3 regions of the Afipia sp. MLSD5-FHT05B12 genome follow, and region 3 is predicted to be linked to each of the others. Evidence: predicted binding sites of a transcription regulator. Region 3 holds the regulator's gene; each other region holds the start of a gene.
What was found. Region 3 encodes LexA, which represses DNA repair genes until DNA is damaged. Its sites were predicted from a motif close to TGTTCNNNNTGTGTTCNG; they were not measured.

Region 1: recA (recombinase RecA) is a predicted target of LexA. The motif match lies at 2,230-2,247, and genes of this name have one in related genera.
Region 2: AC1Q6J_RS16985 (single-stranded DNA-binding protein) is a predicted target of LexA. The motif match lies at 1,773-1,790, and genes of this name have one in related genera.

Annotation. Positions count from the first base shown of each region.
Region 1 covers NZ_JBXAFS010000003.1:375,650-381,067, reverse strand. Annotated here, with positions in the region: gene AC1Q6J_RS06600 (hypothetical protein) at 1-242, opposite strand, end outside; gene AC1Q6J_RS06595 (hypothetical protein) at 435-605, opposite strand; gene AC1Q6J_RS06590 (hypothetical protein) at 815-982, opposite strand; gene AC1Q6J_RS06585 (peroxidase-related enzyme) at 1,253-1,831, shown strand; gene recA (recombinase RecA) at 2,369-3,457, shown strand; gene gcvP (aminomethyl-transferring glycine dehydrogenase) at 3,862-5,418, opposite strand, start outside.
Region 2 covers NZ_JBXAFS010000014.1:941-6,358, reverse strand. Annotated here, with positions in the region: gene gyrA (DNA gyrase subunit A) at 1-257, opposite strand, end outside; gene AC1Q6J_RS16990 (DUF2306 domain-containing protein) at 438-842, opposite strand; gene AC1Q6J_RS16985 (single-stranded DNA-binding protein) at 1,100-1,588, opposite strand; gene AC1Q6J_RS16980 (outer membrane protein) at 2,077-2,796, shown strand; gene uvrA (excinuclease ABC subunit UvrA) at 3,076-5,418, shown strand, end outside.
Region 3 covers NZ_JBXAFS010000006.1:183,655-189,072, forward strand. Annotated here, with positions in the region: gene AC1Q6J_RS11085 (ComEC/Rec2 family competence protein) at 15-2,324, shown strand; gene lexA (transcriptional repressor LexA) at 2,338-3,045, opposite strand; gene AC1Q6J_RS11095 (molybdopterin molybdotransferase MoeA) at 3,246-4,454, opposite strand; gene moaC (cyclic pyranopterin monophosphate synthase MoaC) at 4,465-4,956, opposite strand; gene trpC (indole-3-glycerol phosphate synthase TrpC) at 5,038-5,418, opposite strand, start outside.

The sequences.
Region 1 (5,418 bases), on a different contig from region 3:
TCCGCGATCTTTTGCCATTTCTCTTCAATCGAAATCGGGTTCGTCCGGGCCATGGATGGCGTTTTCCTGCTGTCAGGGGTGAGCAGCCGGTTCATCCCGGCGTCCTGGACTGGTTCAACCAGCGGTTGGCCGAAATGATCCTCCCCGGGAACCGCCGAATCGCGGGATTTTTTTGCTTTGCGGTGGAACGAAATCCGCACCGCATTCGTCTGTCCTGTTCGAAATATGTCGAGCGGGGACAATGTTCAGCCTGATCCGGTTCATCCAGGGTTGGCTATGGCCAGCGGCGGCCGAACTCCCGGCACAGGCCGGAGATTCGTCGAGCATGGCCGACCTGGTCCGGCTGCTCGAAAGAGACGGGGAACCCTCCACGCGAACCGACACACCGGCGGCGGACACGACCGATGGCTCTGGCGCGTGACGTATGCGGGGCCTTACTTTTCTTCGGGCGGCCGCACCGCGTGGAGAAGCTTGTCCAGCTTCGGCGATTTGAGCGGATCAATATCGTCGCAGGTTTCGCACAGATACTGTTTGTGCCTGTTCCTGAAGACCAAGGTCATCCGTTGCCCGCAGACGGGACAAACCAAAGGATCGGGCGAGTTCATGAGTCGCTCCGCGTGGACGAGGCGGGAGCACAAAACTCTCAGTCACCGGTGATGCCACAGTCGGACGGTGATCGGACAAGCCTAGCGGGTTCCGGTTTTCGCTGCACGAGAAATCGCTGCGGCAAAATTAGAACACGCCTACTTCCTTCGAGGGAGGTAGAGGCTGTTTGGAATGCGCGGGCGCGGCGAAGCGCGAACTGAAGAGGATTTTAATAAATGCGCGCGGGTTCCTGCTCAGCAAGCTTGAACTTGTCGGCGCGCTCCTGGCGGTCCCGCGCCAGAAACGCTTTCTCGCGTTTTTCAAACGCCTCCAGTTCTTTCTGAACCACCTGCATGAACCGGTCGTGCGCCGATTTGGCGATCTGTTCAGGGCTCATCGCCATCACTCCCGTCAGGAAACTGTCACAAGAGAAAGCATAGCCGTGGCAAAAGTTCGGCTCGGCCTATCACTTCGGGTTACGGCCGGAAGACGCCGGCATGCCGCCAAGGGTTTGCAGGAAGGATTTGCAGGAAGGATTTGCAGGTGCCTGCAACGAAGGAAGCCGCCCCGCTGAGGCAGCCTGCTCAATTAGCACTGGTCACGCGGGGGTGGGTTTGCCAATGTATACATATTAGCATGTTTACATGTGACCTGCATTGGAGCCTTCATGTCCGCAAACCCGATCAGCCGTTACCCTGTGCCCTCGCTCGACGCGATGCCCGATGACATTCGGGAGCGTATTCTCAAGGTGCAGGAGAAGGCCGGGTTCGTCCCCAATGTTTTCCTGATGCTGGCCTACCGGCCCGACGAGTTCCGGGCGTTTCTGGCCTACCATGATGCGTTGATGGATAAACCGGGCGGCCTGACCCAAGCCGAGCGCGAGATGATCGTGGTCGCAACGTCGGCGGTGAATCAGTGCCAGTATTGCATCATCGCGCATGGCGCGATCCTTCGCGTTCGAGCCAAAAACCCGCTGATTGCCGACCAGGTGGCAGGCAACTATCGCAAGGCGGATATTTCGCCCCGGCAGCGGGCCATGATCGATTTCGCCATGAAGATTTCGCAGCGGGCCTATGAGGTGAGCGAAGACGACAGCGTGGATCTGCGGGCACACGGATTCAGCGACGATGACATCTGGGATATCGCGTCCATCTCCGCGTTCTTCGGAATGTCCAACCGTCTGGCAAACTTCACCAGCCTTCGTCCGAACGACGAGTTCTTTTCCCTCGGCCGCGCCTCAAAGTAGGCAATAGAGGGCGAAACAGGCGAGTATCCCTTGTTGAGGGTTGAACAAAGAGGCCGCCAACTGAGGCGGCCTTACTCACTTTTTGCGGGTTACGGTTCTGATGACCATTTCAGAAAGCCGGACCACGAGTTTTCTCAATTGGATGTTCTCTTTTTTAAGAGCGGCCCGCGCCCGGTCGTCATCTCTGTGAAATTGATCAAGACAAGAAGGTCGCCTTTCCTCGCGCGGCTCCTTTTCCATAGCGCGCAGCCTCCTTTGCGGCCTTAGCAGGGGAATCCCAACGAAGGGGCAATGCAAGACAATCCCTGCGTTGAGGTTACGTTCCGTTCAAATTAGGCCACTGCCAAATTCAACTTAGGACACCGAGGGTTAAATACGGACAGCACCCGTCCCCGCAAAAGAACATATTGCGAACTTGGAACAAACAGGGTACATTCTATTCCATCGGATCGATCCTGATTCCGGTCCGCCGCGAGGGTGACAGGCCTGCCAGCCTGTTTGTCCGGCTGGCGAATCCCGTTCATAAGGAGCACCACTATGGCCCCCGCCGCCCTGCGTATCGTTGAAGGATCGTCCATGGACAAGACCAAGGCTCTGTCGGCCGCGCTTTCCCAGATCGAGCGCCAGTTCGGCAAGGGCTCCGTCATGAAGCTCGGCAAGAACGACCGGTCGATGGACATCGAGGTGATTTCCTCGGGCTCGCTCGGGCTGGATATCGCGCTCGGCGTCGGCGGTCTGCCGAAGGGGCGGGTGGTCGAGATCTATGGGCCGGAATCCTCCGGCAAGACCACGCTGGCGCTGCACTGCGTGGCCGAAGCCCAGAAGAAGGGCGGCATCTGCGCCTTCATCGACGCCGAACACGCGCTCGATCCGGTCTATGCCCGCAAGCTCGGCGTCAATGTCGATGAGCTTCTGATTTCGCAGCCCGATCACGGCGAACAGGCGCTGGAAATCGCCGACACGCTGGTGCGCTCCGGCGCGGTCGATGTGCTGATCGTGGATTCGGTGGCCGCGCTGGTGCCGCGCGCCGAACTCGAGGGCGAGATGGGCGACGCGCTGCCGGGATTGCAGGCGCGGTTGATGTCGCAGGCGCTGCGCAAGCTGACCGCCTCGATCAACAAGTCCCACACCATGGTGATCTTCATCAACCAGATCCGCATGAAGATCGGCGTGATGTACGGCTCGCCCGAAACCACCACCGGCGGCAACGCGCTGAAATTCTATGCCTCCGTGCGCCTCGATATCCGCCGCATCGGCCAGATCAAGGAACGCGACGAAGTCGTCGGCAACTCGACCCGGGTCAAGGTGGTGAAGAACAAGCTGGCGCCGCCGTTCAAGCAGGTCGAATTCGACATCATGTACGGCGAAGGCGTCTCGAAGATGGGCGAAATTCTCGATCTCGGCGTCAAAGCCGGCATTGTCGAGAAGTCCGGCGCCTGGTTTTCCTACGACAGCCAGCGCCTCGGGCAGGGCCGCGAAAATTCAAAGGCGTTCCTCAAGGCAAACCCTGAGATCACGGCGAAGATCGAAGCCTCGATCCGGCAGAACTCGGGTCTGATCGCCGAGCAGATTCTGGCAGGGTCGCCTGAGCGCGATGCCGACGGCGAGGAGCCGCAGGACGATTAAGGGAGCGTTTTCGGCGAGGCGTGTCCTCGTGCCTGACCGGGGGCGGATACGGTTCGCGTCAGGAAAGCGCGACCACTTGAAAATTCCATTTCCGGCCCGGATCTAAACGTCCGGGTTCAGGTGCGATCCGAAAAGACGGGAATCCTTTTCGGGCATCCATCGTACCTTCGGAAAGCAAACGGGCGTTGTGGATGTTGAGTTGCCGACATCCCCAGCGCCCGATTTGTTTTTAAGCGACGAGCGGCTGTTCTCTCTCCGCGTCGTCCCCGCGAAAGCGGGGACCCATACTCCCTGGGCTATCGATGCCGTGGGATGTGGGGCAGGTGCGTAGTTCTCTTCAGATGAGAAAGAGGAAGGTGGATCCCCGCTTTCGCGGGGATGACCGGTTTGGAAACCGCGTGCGCTTACTCCGCCGCCTGTGCGTAATCGGCGACCGGCGGACACGAGCAGATCAGATTGCGGTCGCCGTGGACATTGTCCACGCGCCCCACGGGGGACCAGTACTTGTCGCTGCGCGAGGTGCCGGCCGGGAAGCAGCCTTCCGCGCGCGAATAAGGCCGCTGCCAGTGATCGTCGGCGATGTCGTGAACCGTATGCGGCGCATGGCGCAGCGGCGACGCTTCGATCGGCCATCGCCCGGCCTCGACGTCCGCGATCTCGCGGCGGATCGCGATCATGGCGTCGCAGAAGCGGTCCAGTTCCGCCTTCGATTCGGATTCCGTCGGTTCGATCATCAGCGTGCCCGGCACCGGGAAGCTCATGGTCGGCGCATGGAAGCCGTAGTCGATCAGCCGCTTGGCGATGTCGTCCACGGTCACACCCGATCCCGCCTTCAGCCCGCGCGGATCGACGATGCATTCGTGCGCGACGCGGCCGTTGTGGTTGCGATAGAGCACCGGGAAGTGCGGATCGAGCCGCTTGGCAATGTAGTTCGCGTTCAGGATCGCCATTTCCGTGGCGCGGGTCAGGCCGTCGCCACCCATCATCAGGATATAGATGTAGGAGATGACGAGGATCGACGCGGAGCCGTAGGGCGCCGCCGACACTGCCTCGACCGCGACCTTGCCGCCGGACTCGTGGCCCGGCAGGAACGGTGCCAGGTGCTTCTTCACGCCGATCGGGCCCATGCCCGGGCCGCCGCCGCCATGCGGAATGCAGAAGGTCTTGTGCAGGTTGAGATGGCTCACATCCGCGCCGTAATCGCCGGGCCGTGCAAGGCCGACCTGCGCATTGAGATTCGCCCCGTCGAGATAGACCTGTCCGCCGTGGCCGTGGACGATGTCGCAGATCTCGCGGATGTGTTCTTCGAACACACCGTGGGTCGACGGGTATGTGATCATCACCGCGGCGAGATCGTTCGCATGCTGCGCGGCCTTCTTGCGCAGGTCTTCCACATCGACGTCGCCGCGCGCGTCGCAGGCGACCACCACCACGTCCATGCCGACCATGCTGGCGGAGGCCGGATTGGTGCCATGGGCCGAGGAGGGAATGAGGCACACCTTGCGGTGTGCTTCGCCGCGCGAGCGATGATAGGCGCGGATCGCCAGCAGCCCGGCATATTCGCCCTGTGCGCCGGAATTCGGCTGTAGCGACACCGCGTCATAGCCGGTGATGTCCGCCAGCCATTTCTCGAGTGTGGCAAACATGGCGTGGTAGCCGGCGGCCTGCGCCGATGGCGCGAAGGGATGCAATCCGCCGAATTCCGGCCAGGTCACCGGGATCATTTCGGTGGTGGCGTTGAGCTTCATGGTGCAGGAGCCGAGCGGGATCATGGCGCGGTCGAGCGCGAGATCGCGGTCGGAGAGTTTGCGCATGTAGCGTAGCAGTTCAGTCTCCGAGCGATGCTCATGGAACACCGGATGGGTCAGGAACTTGCTGGTGCGTGCAAGGACGGACGGCAGCGCGTCGCGCGCCTCCTTTTCGATGTCGGCGTAAACAAGATTGCCGCCGAAGGTGCGCCA
Region 2 (5,418 bases), on a different contig from region 3:
TATTTACCGATCACGTCACCGACGGTGCGTGCCGACTTGCGATAAGGCTTGTTCCACTCGAAGCCGTTTTCATACATCGCATAGAGAATGCGGCGATGAACCGGCTTCAGTCCGTCACGCGCGTCCGGTAGCGCTCGTGCCACGATCACGCTCATCGCGTAGTCGAGGTAGGAGCGCTTCATCTCATCCGTAATCGAGACGGGACGGATATCAGCCGCCTCGGGAGGGCCGGACGGCGGATCTTTTGGGTCAGTCAACGTGCGAATCCTGGGTGCGAAATACTCGCTTTATATAGGCGAATTCGCACCGCAACGCCAACCGCATTCGCCCTCAAAACCAGCGATAAAACTGATGGAATTACAATACCTTACAATCGACGCAAAAACCTGCGTGGCTTCCCGATTCTCCAGGTCAGAAATTCCACCTTTCGAGAGCCGCTATTGACCGAATGCAACGGCATGCATGATGCGCCCGGGCACAAATGTGAACAGCCCCGCGATGACGAGTCCGCCCGTGAAAATCGAGATCATCGTGATCCGGTGACCTCTCACGCGGTGTCCGTGAGCGAACCAGATTCCGAGCGGAAGCATGATCAGGCTGAATACCGACAGCAGATGAATCGGGCTCCACGGCTCGCCCAGCTTGATCTGACGACCATGGATCCAGAACGAACTGATCGCGACAGTCGCCATCAGTGCGACCCAGATCCACCCCAAGGTGCGGTGAGGCAGAGTACCCTTTGGAAGCGAGAACTGAACGAGGCCGAGTGCGAGCGCCCCCATCGCAGCAAACGCATGCAGCTGAATGATCGAAGGTGCATTGAGCAGCGGCGCGAAGCTCATCGATTGTCCCCACGGCGCGGGTTTGAAAGGTGATCGAATTGGATTTCGCAACCATTCGGCCGAATATGAGTAACATTCGACCGAAGCAATGTCGTGCGCAGTCATGCGCACAAGAAAAGCGCGTACTGCTTGCTCTCATGTCAATTGCTTGATGACGCAGCCGCGATCCCGCGCGTTCGTCCGAGATCCAAGCCAGAGCCCGGCAATAGCAGAGACGGTGAATTCAACACCGCTCGCTAACCTGACAGTATTCCGGCTTAGAAAGGGATATCGTCGTTCATGTCGTCGTTGCGGCCACCACCGGCAGCCACCCGGCGCGGAGGAGCAGAGCGCGAAGGTCCCGACGACCCGAAATCGCCGCCGCCCTCGTCCGCTCCAAACGAGCCACCACTGCTCTTGCCGTCGAGCATCGTCAGGGTCGAATTGAAGTTCTGAAGAACGACCTCGGTCGAATAGCGATCCTTGCCGTCCTTGTCCTGCCATTTTCGGGTCTGGAGCTGGCCCTCGATATAAACCTTGGAGCCTTTCTTCAGATACTGCTCGGCAATCTTGCAGAGACCCTCGCTGAAGATCACGACGCGATGCCACTCCGTCTTTTCTTTCCGCTCGCCGGTGTTCTTGTCACGCCAGGTATCCGATGTCGCGACACTGAGGTTTGCGATGGGACGACCGTCCTGCGTGCGCTTGATTTCAGGGTCGGCGCCGAGATTTCCAACCAGAATGACTTTATTGACGCTTCCCGCCATTACCGTTCTCCACTTTAGCGCACCGATACGGCGCGCCGAATCTGTCAGGATTTATGTACGCAGGACGACAATCCCCACCCGGGAGACGCCCGCTCTGCAAATGACCCTATACTCTCCCGCCCCCGCGATGAGGCCGCCGCAGCGGTTATCCACACGCAACCAAGGTCACCCGTCAGACATAGTACGTACTGTCTTTGTTCTTACGCAAGCGAAGCTCAAAGAGGAACTCCTTACAAGACAAAACATTATGGACCTGGCCCCGCCAAATGTGACGAAAACGTGATCAAATCGTGGAATGAAAAGGCTAAATACCTCAAATAATTCCTTACGTTAGGAGACTTCACTTCCCTTTCGACTGTTGCATTTCGGAGACGGCTTTTTCGGCAGAAGCCGGTATATTCCGCCCACGAAATCGAAATCCCATTGCGTTCGCGCCTTGGAAAACTGCCTCGAAAAATCGAGGTGGATTTAAAACTGGAGAAGATGAGATGAAGAAGTTTTTGCTCGGCACCGTGGCACTCGTTGCCCTCGGTACTGCTTCGGCGGTTGCCGCTGACCTGCCGGCCCGCACCTACACCAAGGCACCGGTTTATGCCGCGCCGATCTACAACTGGACCGGCATCTACGTCGGTGCGCACATCGGCGCCGCTTTCGGTGGTGACGACGGGTTCGCAACCAACATCGTCGGCCTGACCGGTTCGAGCCGCGACGCCGCGTTCCTCGGCGGTGGTCAGATCGGCGCCGACTACCAGTTCGCTCCGAACTGGCTGGTGGGTATCGAAGGCCAGATCTCCGGCCTCTCGAACAGCGACCGCACCTTCACCAACGGCGCTGACTCGATCCGTGACCGTTCCGACTGGCTCGCTTCGGTCACCGGTCGCCTCGGCTACACCTGGGGTCCGGGCCTGATCTACGCCAAGGGCGGTGTCGCGTTCCGTGACGACAGCGGCCTTGCGGCAACCGCTGGCTTCCAGCCGGCTGTGACCGATCGCAACTCGACCGGCTACACCGTCGGCGGCGGTCTGGAATACATGTTCGCTCCGGCCTGGTCGGCGAAGGTTGAGTACCAGTACTACAACTTCGACACCACCAACGTGTCGACCAACGCTGGCCTCGGCGCGCTTTCCTACAAGGACGACCTCCACACTGTGAAGGTTGGCGTCAACTATCACTTCAACTGGGGTGGCCCGGTTGTCGCGAAGTACTGAGCTTCGAAGACCTGACTAACTTTGCCTGAGCTTCTCGGGCATACGGAAAGGCCGGCTCTTGAGCCGGCCTTTTTGCTTGCCGATTGTCCTTTGGGCCGGCTGAACATTCCAGATTCAGCAAACCGTTGATGGCTTGCGAACAGGACTGGAAATCCACTCGCGTTCTTACTATGTTCACGGGACTGAAATCTAACCTACAATGAGAAACCGGCGAACCGTCATCGCGTTTTCCGGAGAGAGCGCTCTTGCTGCGCACCACGCGCCACCGGAATTTCCCTTATGGATGAAGTCATTAAGGCAAGCCGCAAATCGACAGCCGGATCGAGCTCGCGGGCCATTACGATTCGCGGCGCGCGCGAGCACAATCTCAAGAATATCGACCTGGCGATTCCGCGCGACAAACTGGTCGTCTTCACGGGCCTGTCAGGCTCCGGGAAATCCTCCCTCGCCTTCGACACCATCTATGCGGAGGGGCAGCGCCGCTACGTCGAATCGCTGTCGGCATACGCCCGTCAATTTCTGGAAATGATGCAGAAGCCGGACGTCGATCAGATCGACGGCCTGTCGCCAGCCATCTCTATCGAACAGAAAACGACGTCCAAGAATCCGCGATCGACGGTCGGAACCGTCACCGAGATCTATGACTACATGCGGCTGTTGTGGGCACGCGTCGGCATTCCCTATTCGCCGGCGACGGGACTCCCGATCGAGAGCCAGACCGTTTCGCAGATGGTGGATCGTGTGCTCGCGCTGCCGGAAGGCACCCGGCTCTATCTGCTGGCACCGGTCGTTCAGGGCCGCAAGGGCGAGTACCGCAAGGAATTTGCCGAATATCTCAAGAAGGGATTCCAGCGGATCAAGGTCGACGGCAAGTTCTACGAACTGGCGGACGCGCCGACACTGGACAAGAAATTCCCCCACGACATCGACGTTGTGGTTGATCGCATCGTCGTGCGTCCCGATATGGCGCAGCGGCTCGCCGAATCGTTCGAGACCGCGTTGAAACTCGCCGAAGGCCTGGCCGTCGTCGAGTTCGCCGATGCGCCTGCAAACGAAGGCGCTTCGGAGAAGAAGGCAGAAAAGAAGACCGCAAAGATCCACGACAAGAGCGGACCGGAGCGGATTCTGTTCTCGGAAAAGTTCGCCTGTCCCGTCTCCGGATTCACGATTCCGGAAATCGAGCCGCGCCTGTTCTCATTCAACAACCCTTACGGCGCCTGCCCGAAATGCGGCGGCCTCGGCGTCGAGCAGCACATCGACTCCGAGCTGGTAATCCCGGATAAGGAACTGACGCTGCGCAAGGGCGCGATCGCGCCATGGGCAAAATCGTCATCGCCTTACTACGTCCAGACACTGCAAGCGCTGGGCAAGTTCTACAAGTTCACGCTCGACACCAAATGGAAGGATCTGCCGAAGAAGACGAAGGACGCGATCCTGTTCGGGTCTGGCGACGACGAAATCAAATTTTCCTACGAAGACGGCGTTCGCTCCTACGACACCAAAAAGCCGTTCGAGGGCGTGGTCACCAATATCGAGCGCCGCTTCCGCGAGACCGAAAGTGAATGGGCGCGTGAGGAACTCGGGAAATACTTCAGCGACGTTCCTTGCGAAGCGTGCCACGGTCATCGCCTGAAGCCCGAAGCTCTTTGCGTTAAAATCGGCGGCAAGCATATCGGCGAAATCGCGGAGCTTTCGGTTCTGCGCGCCGGGGAATGGTTCGAGACCGTTCCCAAGCAGTTGAACAAGCAGCAAAACGAAATCGCGGCGCGGGTGTTGAAGGAGATCCGCGAGCGGCTGTCGTTCCTGCTCGATGTCGGCCTGAACTACCTCACGCTATCGCGATCGTCCGGGACCCTGTCTGGCGGTGAGAGCCAACGCATCCGCCTCGCCTCGCAGATCGGTTCGGGCCTGACCGGGGTGCTCTACGTACTCGACGAGCCATCAATCGGCCTGCACCAGCGCGATAATGCGCGGCTGCTCGACACGCTGCGGCGGCTGCGCGATCTCGGCAACACAGTGATTGTCGTTGAGCACGACGAGGACGCCATCGAAACAGCGGATTATGTGGTGGATGTTGGCCCCGGTGCCGGCATGCATGGCGGCAACATCGTCGCCCAAGGCACCCCGCAACAAGTGATGAACAATCCGAACTCGATGACGGGTAAGTATCTGACCGGCGAAATGTACGTGCCGATTCCCGAACGACGTCCACCTAATCACCGCCGCACCATCAAGGTCGTCAACGCGCGCGGCAACAATCTCAAGAACGTGTCGGCGGAAATCCCGCTCGGACTGTTCACCTGCGTCACGGGTGTCTCGGGCGGCGGCAAATCCACGCTGCTGATCGATACACTGTACAAATCCATTGCACGCAAGCTCAACAATGCCTCGGAAGGCCCTGCTCCGCACGATCGGATCGAGGGACTTGAGCACATCGACAAGATCATCGACATCGACCAGTCGCCGATCGGCCGGACGCCGCGCTCAAATCCCGCGACCTACACCGGCGCCTTCACGCCGATCCGCGAATGGTTCGCCGGTCTGCCGGAGTCCAAGGCGCGCGGTTATGAGCCCGGCCGTTTCTCGTTCAATGTGAAAGGTGGCCGCTGCGAGGCCTGTCAG
Region 3 (5,418 bases):
GCCGGAGCGGCGCGATGGCGGGCGGGGGCGAGGACCGGGAGCGATCCCAAGAGAGATCCCAAGGCCGGGCGGGGCGTGCCATCGGCCGAGCTGTTGCTTGGCCGCCGCGCAGCGCCGTGCGCGCCGGGATCCCAGATATCACCGACGGTCTAGCGGCGTTTCTGACCGGGAAGCTCCGGAACTGGGTCGCCGCGGAAGCCGGACCGGGCCGGTTGCTGCCATGGGTGCCGGTCGCGTTCGGCGCGGGGATTGCGATCTATTTCGCGGCAGACCGCGAGCCTGTCGCATCGGTTACCGCTGCGACGGCATTTGCGCTCTGTGCCGCGGCATTCGTCGCGCGGCGCAGCCGCGTCTTTCCCTTGATGGTGATGCTGGCCGCGCTGGCGGCAGGATTCGCGGCAGCCACGCTGAAGACCGCGCGTGTCGCCCATGGCGTGCTGGCGCGCCCGATGTTCTCGGTGACGATGAAGGGTTTCGTCGAGACCCGTGACGAGCGCGAACGCACTGACCGCTTCGTACTGCGGGTCGAGGAGATGGAGTCTCCGCGTGGCGGGATCAAGCTCGAGCGTGTGCGGCTGTCGGTTAAAAAGGGGACCGCGCCTGCGGTCGGCAGCTTCGTCGAACTGAAGGCGCGGCTGTTGCCGCCGCTCTCGCCGCTGCGTCCGGGAAGCTACGACTTCGGACGCGACATGTACTTTCAGGGCATCGGGGCGTCAGGATTCGCGATGGGGGCGATCAAGACCGTCGAGGCTCCGCGCGGTGGCGGCACGTATCTGCGTTATGCCGCCACGATGCAGGGCATGCGCGATGCCATCGACGCGCGGATTCGCAGCGTAGTCAGCGGAGACAACCGCGCCATTGCGACGGCGCTGCTGACGGGGCGGCGCGACGCGATTTCCGCGCCGGTCAACGATGCGATGTTCATTTCCGGGCTTGGCCACGTGCTGTCGATCTCCGGCTATCACATGGCGGTGGTGGCAGGCGTGGTGTTTTTCGCGGTGCGCGCGCTGCTTGCGCTGTTTCCCGCGCTCACCGTGACGTTTCCGATCAAGAAATGGTCGGCGGTCGCGGCGCTGCTCGCCGCGGCGTTCTATCTGTTGCTGTCGGGCGCGGAGGTCGCCACGCAGCGCTCGTTCTTCATGACGGCAGTGGTGCTGATCGCGGTGATGGTCGACCGGCGCGCGATTACGTTTCGCACACTCGCGGTCGCGGCGATGATCGTGCTGCTGATCGCACCGGAAGCATTGGTCCACCCGAGTTTCCAGATGTCGTTCGCTGCGACGCTGGGTCTCGTGACGCTGATCCAGATAGGCATGCCGAACCTGTTCGCCTCGCCCGACAACTCGCGGGTGGCGCGCGCGGCGCTGTGGGGTGGGCGTGAGATCATCATGCTGGCGCTGGCGTCGCTGGTGGCCGGATTCGCGACCATGCCGTATGCGGCGTTTCATTTTCATCGCGTGACGCCTTATGGCGTGCTGGCCAATCTCGCGGCGATGCCGGTGGTCTCGGTGCTGGTGATGCCGGCTGGACTTCTCGGACTGCTCGCTATGCCGTTTGGCTTCGACGGCGTGTTCTGGCGGCTGATGGATGTCGGCATCGGCTGGATGGTTGCGGTGTCGCAGTGGGTCGCGGCGCTGCCCGGCGCCATCGGCCAGATCGCAGCCTTCGGCACCGGCCCATTGGCTTTGATGAGCGCGGGCATCATTGCGCTCGGTTTGTTGCGGACGCCATTGCGATGGGCGGGAGCAGGGCTCATTGCATTCGCAACGATCTGGGCGCTGACCACGCCGCAGCCGGATATCCTTGTGGCAGGAGACGGTCACACCGTCGCCGTGCGAGGGAAGGACGGCAAGCTGCGTCTGATGCGCACCGGAAAGGATGTGTTCCTGTCGCGCGAATGGCTCTCAGCCGACGCTGACATGCGCAAGGCAACCGACGCGTCGCTGACCGATGGCGTCTCGTGCGACGCATCCGGATGCGTGGTGCAGGCTGCGGATGGATCGACCGTTGCGCTGACCCTGAAACCGGAAGGATTCATGGACGACTGCGCGCGGGCTGCCGTCATCGTGACGCTGCGGCAGCCGCCGGCTGACTGCGCGGCCATGGTGCTGGATCAGGAGATGCTTGGCAGGCGAGGGACGCTTGCCTTACGCAAAACCACCGAGGGTCACGCGATCACAGCCAACCGTCCGCGCGGCGTGGATCGTCCGTGGTCGCCGGCGAATGTGGAGAATGAGCTTGAAGCACCCGCTGGCCGGCCAAACCGTCCGGCGCAGCCCGTTGATGCCACACCGGCGGAAAGCGATCTCCGGCCGGATGATTGATTTTGAGACGAACTCAGTATTTGCGAACAAGCCCGATCAGCTTGCCCTGAATCCGCACACGGTTGGGCGGCAGGATACGAACCTCGTAGGCCGCGTTGGCAGGCTCCAGCGCGATGGACGCGCCGCGTCGCCGGAAGCGCTTCAAGGTGGCTTCTTCCTCGTCGATCAGCGCGACCACGATGTCGCCGGTGTCGGCGGTCTCGTTGCGCTGGATCAGCACGGTGTCGCCGTCGAGAATGCCGGCTTCCACCATGGAGTCGCCACGCACCTCAAGGGCGTAATGTTCGCCGGACCCGAGCATGTCGGGCGGCACGTTGATGGTGTGGCTGCGGGTCTGCAACGCTTCGATCGGCGTACCTGCCGCGATCCGGCCCATGACCGGCACGGAGACCGGGAAGCTGGCATCTTCGTCGGGACCGCCGGAAGTGTTCGTGCGGACCTTTCCGAGGTTGCCTTCGATGACGCTCGGAGTGAAGCCGCGGCGGGCGCCGCCTGGATTGACGCCGAGTTCGGGAAGTTTGATGACCTCGATCGCGCGGGCGCGATTGGCGAGCCTGCGGATGAAGCCGCGCTCTTCAAGCGCGGTGATGAGCCGGTGGATGCCGGATTTCGACCGCAGGTCCAGCGCATCCTTCATTTCGTCGAAGGAGGGTGGAACACCAGCTTCCTTGAGCCGCTCGTTGATGAAGCGCAGAAGCTCGTACTGTTTGCGTGTCAGCATCTGAATAGGTCCCCGATCCCTAGAAGCTCGAGTTTGAGCCGAAGCCGCGCCTCTCTGGATCCCCACTGCGAAAGAATGGAAGGGGACACTCAGGAGTTGCGAGTCACTCGAAACAAATCATGAACGAACACTATCTGTTCCATATGTGTTCCGCAACCCCTTAATTTCACGTCAACGAACGGCGATTGGAAACGCGATTGTCAGTTTGGCAGCCGGAGGATCGTGCAGGGCGAGCCGGCAGGAGCGGCTGGGGCATGCGGCGGCCGGACGATCAGCGCGTTGGCCGCGGCGAGATTCGCAACCAGCGAACTGTCCTGGGCGCCCACCGAGGTGGCGACGGGCATGCCGTCGCCGCCGGGTGCGAGCCGCGCCCGCAGGTAGTCCTGCCGCTTGTCGTTGGCGGGCAGTTCGCGCCCAAGCAGGGCATGTTCGAGCGGATGGTCGACCATCGTTCGCCCCGAGAGGGAACGGATCAGCGGTACCAGAAACAGGAAGGCGCAGACGTAAGACGACACCGGATTTCCCGGCAGACCGAGTACACGCATCGCCCCCAGCCGCCCGTTCATCATCGGCTTGCCGGGACGGAGCGCAATCTTCCAGAAGGCCATGTCGAAGCCCTCGGCTTTCAGCGCGGCCTGAACCAGATCGTGGTCGCCGACCGACGCGCCGCCAGTGGTGATGAGGACATCCGCGCCGAGATCGCGGGCGCGCCGAATCCCGCCGGAGGTGTCTTCGAGCGTGTCGCGCGCGATGCCGAGTTCAGCCACATCGGCGCCTTCGCTGCGCGCCAGCGCCGCCAGTGCGAAGACGTTGCTGTGGACGATCTGTCCGGGGCCGGGCGTCGTGCCCGGAGGAACCAGTTCGTCGCCGGTGGCGAGGATTGCGATTTTCGGACGGCGATGCACCGGCAATCGTGGATGGTTCATGGCGGCCGCCAGCGCCAGCGCGCGGTCATTGAGCAGGGTGCCGCGCGGTAACAGCACGTCGCCTTCGCGGAAATCGATGCCGGCGGGGCGGATGTTTCTTCCCGTCGTGATGGTCTCGTTGACGATCACAATGTCGCCGTCGCGTGTGGTGTCTTCCTGAATGACGACGGCATCCACACCGCCGGGAATGACACCGCCGGTGAAGATGCGCGCGGCTTGTCCGGCGCCGATGGTTTGATTGAAGGGCCGGCCGGCGGCGACTTCGCCGATCACCTTCAGCCGTGCCCCCGGCGCGGCATCCGCTGCGCGGACCGCGTATCCATCCATCGCCGACAGCGCGACGGGCGGCTGGGTGCGGAGCGCCGCGACGTCGCGGGACAGCGTGCGATGAAAGGCGTCGTTGAGTTCGACCGTTTCCTCGGGAAGGGCGCCGGCGTCCTTGAGGACGGCGGCATAGGCCTCGGCGACGGGCATCAGCGCCATCGGACGCTCCTCAGTAATCGGCCAGATAATGACCGGACTTTCCGCCTTTTTTCTCGACCAGGCGAATGGCTTCGATCTGGATGCCGCGCTCCACGGCCTTCACCATGTCGTAGATGGTCAGGCACGCCACCGACACGGCGGTGAGCGCTTCCATCTCGACGCCGGTCGGTCCTTTGACCTTCACGGTTGCGCGCACGCGGCAGCCAGGCAGTTTGGTATCGGGCGTGATGTCGAGCGTGACTTTCGCGAGCGCCAGCGGATGACAGAGCGGAATGAGATCGGAGGTGCGTTTCGCCGCCATGATGCCGGCCACGCGCGCGGTGCCGAGCACATCGCCCTTGGCGGCATTGCCCTTGACGATCAGATCAAGCGTCTTGCGGGTCATGATGACGCGGCCTTCGGCCACCGCCACACGCTCGGTGTCCGGCTTGGCGGAAACGTCCACCATGCGCGCTTCGCCCCTGGCGTCGATATGGGTGAGTTGCTTTGTCCGCTTCGCCATTTCAGATGTCGTCCCCGCGAAAGCGGGGACCCATATCCCCTGAGTCATCGGTTGAATGTCTGGAGCGGCGATCAGCCATTGTCACAGGGCACGGTGGTTATGGGTCCCGGCCTGCGCCGGGACGACATCCAGGGATTTATCGCCGCGCGCGAGCAGCGCGCGGGTTGCGGCCGTCACATCGGCCTGCCGCATCAGGCTTTCGCCGACGAGGAATGTGGAGAAGCCGACCTTGGCGAGGCGCGCCAGATCGTCCGGTGTGAAGATGCCGCTTTCGCCGACGATGATGCGATCCTTCGGGATCAGCGGTGCGAGTTCTTCGCTGGTAGCCAGCGTCGTCTCGAAGGTGCGCAGATTGCGGTTGTTCACGCCGAGCAGCTTTGAGCGAAGCTTCAAGGCGCGGTCCAGTTCTTCGCGATTGTGAACCTCCAGCAGCACGTCCATGCCGTGCGCGAAGGCGGCATC